DNA from 4 places in the Mitsuaria sp. BK037 genome. Region 3 is predicted to be linked to each of the others. Evidence: predicted binding sites of a transcription regulator. Region 3 holds the regulator's gene; each other region holds the start of a gene.
What was found. The regulator LexA, encoded in region 3, represses DNA repair genes until DNA is damaged. The targets are predictions, from matches to a motif close to ACTGTATNNNNATACAGT.
Positions count from the first base shown of each region.

Region 1: the regulator LexA is predicted to act here: its motif matches at 976-993, upstream of imuA (translesion DNA synthesis-associated protein ImuA).
Region 2: the regulator LexA is predicted to act here: its motif matches at 856-873, upstream of FHT37_RS03060 (ATP-dependent helicase).
Region 4: the regulator LexA is predicted to act here: its motif matches at 974-991, upstream of recA (recombinase RecA).

Region 1 is NZ_JACHYS010000002.1:174,777-176,972, reverse strand. It holds gene FHT37_RS12935 (DNA polymerase Y family protein) at 1-85, opposite strand, end outside; gene imuA (translesion DNA synthesis-associated protein ImuA) at 33-896, opposite strand; gene FHT37_RS12925 (HAMP domain-containing sensor histidine kinase) at 1,033-2,196, opposite strand, start outside.
Region 2 is NZ_JACHYS010000001.1:697,852-700,047, reverse strand. It holds gene FHT37_RS03065 (hypothetical protein) at 1-785, opposite strand, end outside; gene FHT37_RS03060 (ATP-dependent helicase) at 888-2,196, shown strand, end outside.
Region 3 is NZ_JACHYS010000001.1:1,055,634-1,057,829, reverse strand. It holds gene FHT37_RS04645 (asparaginase) at 1-483, opposite strand, end outside; gene lexA (transcriptional repressor LexA) at 598-1,275, shown strand; gene FHT37_RS04635 (helix-hairpin-helix domain-containing protein) at 1,293-1,598, shown strand; tRNA gene FHT37_RS04630 (tRNA-Asp) at 1,691-1,767, opposite strand; tRNA gene FHT37_RS04625 (tRNA-Glu) at 1,870-1,945, opposite strand; tRNA gene FHT37_RS04620 (tRNA-Ala) at 2,005-2,080, opposite strand; tRNA gene FHT37_RS04615 (tRNA-Asp) at 2,128-2,196, opposite strand, start outside.
Region 4 is NZ_JACHYS010000003.1:676,798-678,993, reverse strand. It holds gene recA (recombinase RecA) at 1-934, opposite strand, end outside; gene FHT37_RS19770 (response regulator transcription factor) at 1,247-1,918, shown strand; gene FHT37_RS19765 (sensor histidine kinase) at 1,972-2,196, shown strand, end outside.

The DNA of each region.
Region 1 (2,196 bases), on a different contig from region 3:
TCCCCCAGGGATGGTCCGGCGGCGCGGCCGGATCAGCGGACGGCGCCGGCGGACGAGGCGGCAGGATCAGGGCGACCCACAACATCGGTCAGCTCCGGGAACAGGGCGAGCGGCTGCGGCGCGCGCGAGGATTCGGACAAGGCGGACGCTGCGGCGGGCGCGGCTTCGGTCGCGGCGGGCATGACCGGCGCGAGTGGCGCGATCGGCGCGACAGGGCGCATCGTGCTGGGCCGCATCACCCGGGGCGTCAGCACCCGCTCGAGCCCGCCCGGGATGGACGTCAGCCGCAGCGGCGTCTCGTGGGCGGGGCCCTTGCGCTTGAGGATCAGGACGTCCAGCGCCCAGTCGACGTCGATCGTCACCTGCAGCCGCAGCGGCGCCGGCGAGGGATCGTGGCGCGCGGCCAGCGGCCGGAACAGGAACACCGGCCCCTCGAAGGACTGCGCCAGCACCTGCAGCCGCCGCAGCTGTTCCGGCGCGGCCTGCGGCATCCAGGCCAGCACCGCGCCGGCGGCGTTGGACTTGATCAGCTGCTCGGCGCACCAGAGCCGCTCCGAGGGCGCGCGCGCGTCGATCCAGACCAGGTGGCGCTCGTCCAGTCCCAGGTGCATCAGGCCGGGCAGGTGCGGGCGCTTGGGCGGGCCGACCATCGCCACCGCGGCGCCGTCGGCGACCACGCGCCGCAGCGCCGGGCCGGCCAGCCGCCATTCGGCCAGCGAGAACTGCGGCAGCAGCAGTTCGGTCAGTTGGCGGCCGGGCCAGCCGCCGCCGGGCAGTTCCGCGTCCAGCGCGTCGAAGCCGCTGGGCCAGACGGTGTCGGTGCCGCGGCCCAGCGCGTCGCCGCGCCAGACGGCCTCGGCCACGGCGGGGGGAAGGGGCAAGGGCAGGGCGGACATGGCGGGGCGGTCGGCGGAACGATCAGCGGGACGGTCGGCGGAAGAGACGACAACGCCGGTCGTGACACCGGCGTTGGGAGCTGTATGTGCATACAGTATAGGTGGGACGGCCGACCCGTCCAGCGGATGTCGCGCTTCAAGTGGGGAGAATGTCCCGCTCCCTGGACGCCTGCCCGAAGCTCAGCGCGAAGCGCGTCCCGCCGTTGGCGGGCGCCTCCAGGCTGACGGTCCAGCCCAGGTGCTCGGCCACGCGCTTGACGATGGCCAGGCCCAGCCCGGCGCTGCCGGCGCCGGCTGGGTCCACCTGCATGAAGCGGTCGAAGATGCGGTCGCGCACGGCCGGCGGGATGCCGATGCCGGTGTCCTCGATGACGACGCGGCCGGCCTCGAGCCGGATGTCGACGCGGCCTTCCTCGGTGAACTGGCAGGCGTTGCGGATCAGGTTGCCCAGCGCGATCGCCGCGAGCTCGGGCCGCGCCGGCACTTCCAGGGCGGCATCGGCGGGAGCGGCATGCAGCGTCATCTCGACGGCCTTGCCCTTGAGCAGCGGCCGGCAGCGCTCCATCTCCTGGCGCAGCAGCGGCAGCACCGCGGTCGGCGGCGCGCCGATGCTGGCCGGATCGCGCGACAGCAGCAGCATCGCGACCACGCGCTCGCTGGTGTCGGCGGCGGTGCGGCGGATGCGCTCGGCCAGCTCGACCATGTCGTCGCGGCCGTGCAGGCGCGCCTTCAGGACCTCGGCGGCGCCCAGCATCACCGCCAGCGGGGTGCGCAGCTCATGGCTGACATCGCCGGTGAACCAGCGCTCGCGGTCCAGGTAGCGCTGCTGGGCCTCGGTCTTGGCGGCGAAGGCGCGCGAGAGCACGCCCAGTTCGTCGGTGGAATCCTGCAGCGGGTACTCGCGCGGCGCGGCGCCGGTTTCCACGGCGCGTGCCAGCGCGGTCACCGGCGCGACGATGCGGCTCGCGGTCAGCTGCGCCAGGAACAGCGCCAGCCCCAGGCAGCAGACGAAAGCCAGGCCGAGCAGGCCGTAGACGCCCGCCTCGATCTTGGCGAAGTCCTCGTCGCGGTCGGTCAGCACGAAGACCGGGCCGAGGTCGTCCCGGACCAGCGCGCTGACCAGCTGGCCGTCCTGCGGCAGCGTGTACTTGCCGGGCGGCTTCCCGCGCAGCGGGGCCGGGATCTCCGTGCCGCGGTAGAGCGTGACGCTGGGCGGCAGATCGGGCTCCAGGCCCTGCCGCTCGCGGGCGATCAGCTCATCGGCGGTGCGGCTCAGGCGCTGGTCGATCAGGCGGTCCTC
Region 2 (2,196 bases), 360 kb from region 3:
CTCGGGCTGTTCGGACCCGGCGGCCGCAGGCGCAGCCAGACCGTCTGCGCCACGAGCGCCGCGGCGAGCCCCAGCGCGACCCAGGCGGAAGTGTCCGCCCCCGCCATCGGCGAGGCCCGCTGCTTCAGGTAGACCCCGACCAGGCCCCAGACCGCCGCCGCGGCGAAGGCCAGCGCCGCCGGTCCGGTGCCGGGCGCATGCAGCCGCGCATTCGCCACCAGCAGCAGCAAGGCGGCGAGCGCCCACAGCACCAGCGTCCACGGCAGCTGATCGACGGTGGGCAGCAGCTGCTGGGCGACGATCACCTGCGCGGTGTTCAGGAACGCCGCCAGCGACAGCCATCCGGCATGCAGCGCCAGCGGCAGCACCGCGAGCCATGAGGGCGCGCCGCGCGGCACCGCCCGCGCCAGCAGCATCAGCGCCCACAGCAGGCTGATCAGCGCCAGCCAGATGATGGCCAGCGCCAGCCAGAACCATTGCTGGGAGAACACGATCATCCAGCTCGCGGTGAGCGCGAAGCCGGCGACCACCAGCCAGTGGCAGCGATGGGAATCGCGGTGCCCTTCCCGGTCGGGCACCGGCTGGCCGCGCAGCAGCCAGGCCGTGGCGACGAGGTCGAGCAGGAAGATCACGCCCCAGATGGAGAAGGCGTAGCCGTCGGCGACGAGCAGGGTCGGGTAACGATCCGAGATCGTGCCGTTGTCGGGGCCGAAGACGCCGCGCTGCGAGGCCCAGGCCACGAGGGGCATGGACAGGGCGGCGAGGAGGACAAGCACTTGATGCATGACAGTAGGCGGGGAGTTTGCTCCGCTCGGGCAATGCGCGTACCCCCGGGACCACGTGGTCCGGCCATTCACTGTTTTTGCATACAGCTATGATGCCGCCCCATGTGTTCCGCCCTTGCCGACGCCCCGCCCCGCGCGGCCGACGTCTTCGCCGACCTGAATCCCGAGCAGCGCTCGGCGGTCGAGCACGGCCTCGATGAACACGGCGTTCCCGGGCACGGCCCGCTGCTGGTGATCGCCGGTGCCGGCTCGGGCAAGACCAAGACGCTGGCGGCGCGCGTCGCGCGCCTGATCCAGTCGGGCGCGGACCCGCAGCGCCTGCTGCTGCTGACCTTCTCCCGCCGCGCCGCCGGCGAGATGGAACGCCGCGCCGGCCGCGTGCTGCATCGCGCGCTCGGCCTGGGCGCCACGCAGGCGCCGCCGCGCTTCCCCTGGGCCGGCACCTTCCACAGCGTGGGCGCGCGCCTGCTGCGCGAATACGCCCATCGCATCGGCCTCGCGCCCAACTTCACGATCCTCGACCGCGCCGACGCCGAGGACCTGATGGGCCTGCAGCGCCAGACCCTCGGCCTGGCCGAGACCACCGAGCGCTTCCCGCTCAAGGCCACCTGCCTGACGATCTATTCGCGCGTCGTCAACAGCGAGGCGCGGCTGGACCAGGTGCTGCAGGACCACTTCCCCTGGTGCTTCCCGGTGCATGACGGGCTCAAGCGCCTGTTCAAGGCCTACGTCGAGGACAAGCAGCGCCAGCAGCTGCTGGACTACGACGACCTGCTGCTCTACTGGGCCGAGCTGATGAGCGACGACGGCCTGGCCGCCGAGCTCGGGGAGCGCTTCCAGCACGTGCTGGTCGACGAGTACCAGGACACCAACCGGTTGCAGGCGACGATCCTGCGCCGGCTCAAGCCACGCGGCGACCACCTGACCGTGGTGGGCGACGACGCGCAGGCGATCTACTCGTTCCGCGCGGCCGAGGTGCGCAACATCCTCGAGTTCCCGGTCCAGTTCGACCCGCCCGCGCGGGTGATCGCGCTGGAGCGCAACTACCGCTCCACGCAGCCGATCCTGGACGCGTCCAACGCGGTCATCGCGATGGCCCGCGAGCGGCACGAGAAGCGGCTGTGGACCGACAAGGCCTCGACCGAGCGGCCGCAACTGGTGACGGTCGACGACGAGGCGCGCCAGGCCCAATGGGTCGCCGACAAGGTGCTCGAGCGGCGCGAGCAGGGCCTGCGGCTGAAGCGCCAGGCGGTGCTGTTCCGCACCTCGAGCCACGCCGCGCCGCTGGAGCTGGAACTGACGCGGCGCAACATCCCGTTCGTCAAGTTCGGCGGCCTGAAATTCCTGGAGAGCACGCATGTGAAGGACGTGCTGAGCGTGCTGCGCTGGGCCGAGAACCCGCGCGGGCGGC
Region 3 (2,196 bases):
CCCGGACCAGACCTGGCCCGCCACGACGGCAATGACGCCTCGCACGCCTTCGCTCTCGGCAACGGCGACGGCGTCCAGCAGGTTCTGCGGACCATCCGCCTGGATGGCGGTCGCCGGCCGCATCGCGGCGGTCAGCACGACCGGCTTTTCCGGCGCCAGCACGCGCTGCAGCAGGTAGGCGGTCTCTTCCAGCGTGTCGGTGCCGTGCGTGATCACCACGCCGCGGACCTCGGGCCGGTCCAGGTGCTCCCGCACCCGCTTCGCCAACCGCGCCCAGGTGGCGTGATCCATGTCCTTGCTGTCGAGCTGCGCCAGCTGTTCAGCCTCCAGCGACTTCGCCGCCAGCGCCGGGACTGCCTTCACCAGCGATTCCACCGACAGCGAACCCGCCTTGTAGCCGACGTTGTCCGTGACGCTGCCGGAGGCGCCGGCGATCGTCCCGCCGGTGCCGATGATCACGAGGGTCTGGGGCGCGCTTTGCAATTTGTCGTCTCCTGTATAAAAATCCAGATGCTGGATGGATTCTCAGGCGGCTTTCGAACCCTCGAAGCCGTTTTGCATTCCAACCAGTCCTCCATGGAATAAAGGCCTGTGCTCGTGGATACACCGCCCAAACTCACCGCCCGCCAACAACAGATCTTCGATCTGGTCCGCGACAGCATCGAGAGCACCGGCTCGCCGCCCACGCGCGCCGAGATCGCGCAGCAACTCGGCTTCAAGTCCGCGAACGCCGCCGAGGAACACCTGCAAGCGCTCGCCCGCAAAGGCGTCATCGAACTGGTGGGGGGCACCGCGCGCGGCATCCGCCTGCCGTCGACCGCGCTGCGCCAGGTCAACCGCGCCCGGGAGCACAGCCAGTTCGCCCTGCCGCTGGCCAGCCTGGCGCAGCTGACGCTGCCGCTGGTCGGCCGCGTCGCTGCCGGCGCGCCCATCCTCGCCGAGGAACATGTGGAGCAGCACTATAGCGTCGACCCCTCGATGTTCTCGAAGGCGCCGGACTTCCTGCTGCGCGTGAAAGGCATGAGCATGAAGGACATCGGCATCATGGACGGCGACCTGCTCGCCGTGAAGAAGACCAGCGAAGCGCGCAACGGCCAAGTCGTCGTCGCGCGCCTGGGTGACGAGGTCACCGTGAAGCGCTTCCAACGCCATCCGGATGGCATCCGACTTCTCCCGGAGAACGCCGATTTCGCCCCGATCGAGGTTACGCCGGATGAGCAGTTCGCCATCGAAGGCCTGGCGGTGGGATTGATCCGCTCCGGCGGGTTTCACTGAGCGGGTACGAGTGCCGCATGGCTGCGCGAAAGACGCACACGAAAGCGGCTTCGGCCGCTGAATGCCTCACGCTGCGGCAAATTCCCAACATCGGTCCTGCGATGGTTCGGGATTTTGAATCGATGGGGATTCGGCAGCCCGCGGATCTCATCGGCGCCGATGCATTTGCGCTCTATCAGCGGATTTGCAAACTGACCGGCAAGCGCCACGATCCCTGCGTTCTGGATACCTATATGGCGGCCGTCGATTTCATGAACGGTGCCTCGCCCAGAGATTGGTGGAGTTATACCGCCCAGCGCAAGCGCGAGTATCCGGACCTCTGAATATTCCGTGGGCGTGACCCGCCTTAACCAGAATGAGACCGGAACGGGTAAAGAAAAAACCCTGCCGATTTGTATCGACAGGGTTTCAATATTGGCGGAGTGGACGGGGCTCGAACCCGCGACCCCCGGCGTGACAGGCCGGTATTCTAACCAACTGAACTACCACTCCAGATTCGACGCTGTTGAGCGCGTCGATATCATTCGCGAACAAGTTTCGCTGCAAGCCAACGGATCCATTCAGAACCGCGATGCAGCCAAGCCTTGTCAAACTTGGCGTCCCCTAGGGGATTCGAACCCCTGTAATCACCGTGAAAGGGTGGTGTCCTAGGCCTCTAGACGAAGGGGACTGAACCTTCTTGCTGTGACTCGGTCAGTGCGTACCGGCAACCCAGACTCCCAAGGAATCTGGTGGAGGTAAGCGGGATCGAACCGCTGACCTCTTGCATGCCATGCAAGCGCTCTCCCAGCTGAGCTATACCCCCGAATGCTGACGCATCGAATCGGTACGCTGCCCGAGCCTCAACTGTGTTGGCGGAGTGGACGGGGCTCGAACCCGCGACCCCCGGCGTGACAGGCCGGTATTCTAACCAACTGAACT
Region 4 (2,196 bases), on a different contig from region 3:
CGTTGTCCTTGCCCTGGCCGATCTTCTCGCCGCTGTAGGCGTACCAAGCCCCCGACTTGTCGACGATCTTCGCGGTCACGCCCATGTCGATGATCTCGCCCTCGCGGCTGATGCCCTCGCCGTAAAGGATGTCGAATTCCGCCGTCTTGAACGGGGGCGCCACCTTGTTCTTCACGACCTTGACCTTGGTCTCGGAGCCGATGACTTCCTCGCCCTTCTTGATCGAGCCGATGCGACGGATGTCCAGGCGCACCGAGGCGTAGAACTTCAGCGCATTGCCGCCGGTGGTCGTTTCGGGCGAACCGAACATCACGCCGATCTTCATCCGGATCTGGTTGATGAAGATGACGGTGCAGTTGGTCTTCTTGATGGTGGCGGTCAGCTTGCGCAGCGCCTGGCTCATCAGGCGGGCCTGCAGGCCAGGCAGCGCGTCGCCCATCTCGCCTTCAAGCTCGGCCTTCGGCGTCAGCGCGGCGACCGAGTCCACGATGATCAGGTCCACCGAGCCCGAACGCACCAGAGAGTCCACGATCTCCAGCGCCTGTTCGCCGGTGTCGGGCTGGCTGATCAGCAGCTCCTGCAGGTTGACGCCCAGCTTCTGCGCGTACTGGACGTCCAGGGCATGCTCGGCGTCGATGAAGGCGCACACGCCGTCCAGCTTCTGCATCTGGGCGATGACCTGCAGCGTCAGCGTGGTCTTGCCGGACGATTCCGGACCGTAGATCTCGATCACGCGGCCGCGGGGCAGGCCACCGACGCCCAGCGCGATGTCCAGGCCCAGCGAGCCGGTGGAGACGACCTGGATGTCCTCGATCTTCTCGCCTTCGGCCAGCCGCATGATCGAGCCCTTGCCGAACTGCTTTTCGATCTGGGCGAGGGCGGCCTGCAGGGCCTTGGCTTTTTCGGTGTTGGCGTTCTTCACGGGGGCGTCCATGCAATCTTCTCCTGTTGGCTGCGGCGGATTATGGCGCAATCTGTATATCTGTACAGTACTTTGTCGACCCGTGCCGCCCGTCGGTGCGGCTTCGGCGCTGTCGATGGCGGGATGTTAGGCCGCAGGTGGCTCACAGGATGAGCCAGCCGCACAACTCCCCCCGTTTTCGCCAAAGAGGGGGAAGAGCCGCCCCCCAAGCTGTCGCCCACCTGACTGGTGCCCCGCTCATCGACCTGAGGACGGCTCGGAAACGCCTAGGGAAGCGCCCCGGACCGCTCCCTAGAATGTCTCCATAACCAGAGGGGACGACACATGCGCATCTTGATCGCCGAAGACGACCAGGTCCTGGCCGATGGCCTGCTGCGCTCGTTGCGAGCCTCGGGTTGCGCCGTCGACCAGGTCGGCAGCGGCAGCGAGGCCGACGCCGCGCTCGCCTCGCATGAGTTCGACCTGCTGATCCTCGATCTGGGATTGCCGAAGCTGCATGGACTGGAAGTGCTGCGTCGGCTGCGGGCGCGCGGATCGTCCGTGCCGGTGCTGATCCTGACCGCGGCGGACAGCATCGAGGAGCGCGTCAAGGGCCTGGACCTTGGCGCCGACGACTACATGGCCAAGCCCTTCTCGCTGCAGGAACTCGAGGCGCGTGTGCGCGCGTTGACGCGCCGCGGCCTGGGCACCGCCTCCAGCGTGATCCGCCATGGCCCGTTGACGTTCGACGCCACCGGCCGCGTCGCTTACATCAACGATCAGATGGTGGAACTGTCGGCGCGGGAGCTGTCGCTGCTCGAGGTGCTGCTGCAGCGCGCGGGACGGCTGGTCAGCAAGGACCAGTTGGTCGAGCGCCTGTGCGAGTGGGGCGAAGAAGTCAGCAACAACGCGATCGAGGTCTACATCCATCGGCTGCGCAAGAAGATCGAGCAGGGGCCGATCCGCATCGCGACGGTGCGCGGGCTCGGCTACTGCCTTGAAAAGATTCCGGGCTGAGGCGCGGGGCGTCCCGGAGCCCCTGGGCGCACGCTTGATCGAGGACGCGCGGCATGGCGGGTGAATCGTCCGGCCATCGCTCGCTGTTCGGCGAGATCCTGGACTGGATGCTCGCCCCGCTGCTGGTCATCTGGCCGATCAGCGTCGCGCTGACCTGGCTGGTGGCGCAGGGCATCGCGAACAAGCCCTACGACCGCGAGCTCGACGAAATGGCGCGCACGCTCGGCCTGCAGGTCGCGACGGAGCCGGGGCCCGGCGACGCCTCCACGCGACGTGGG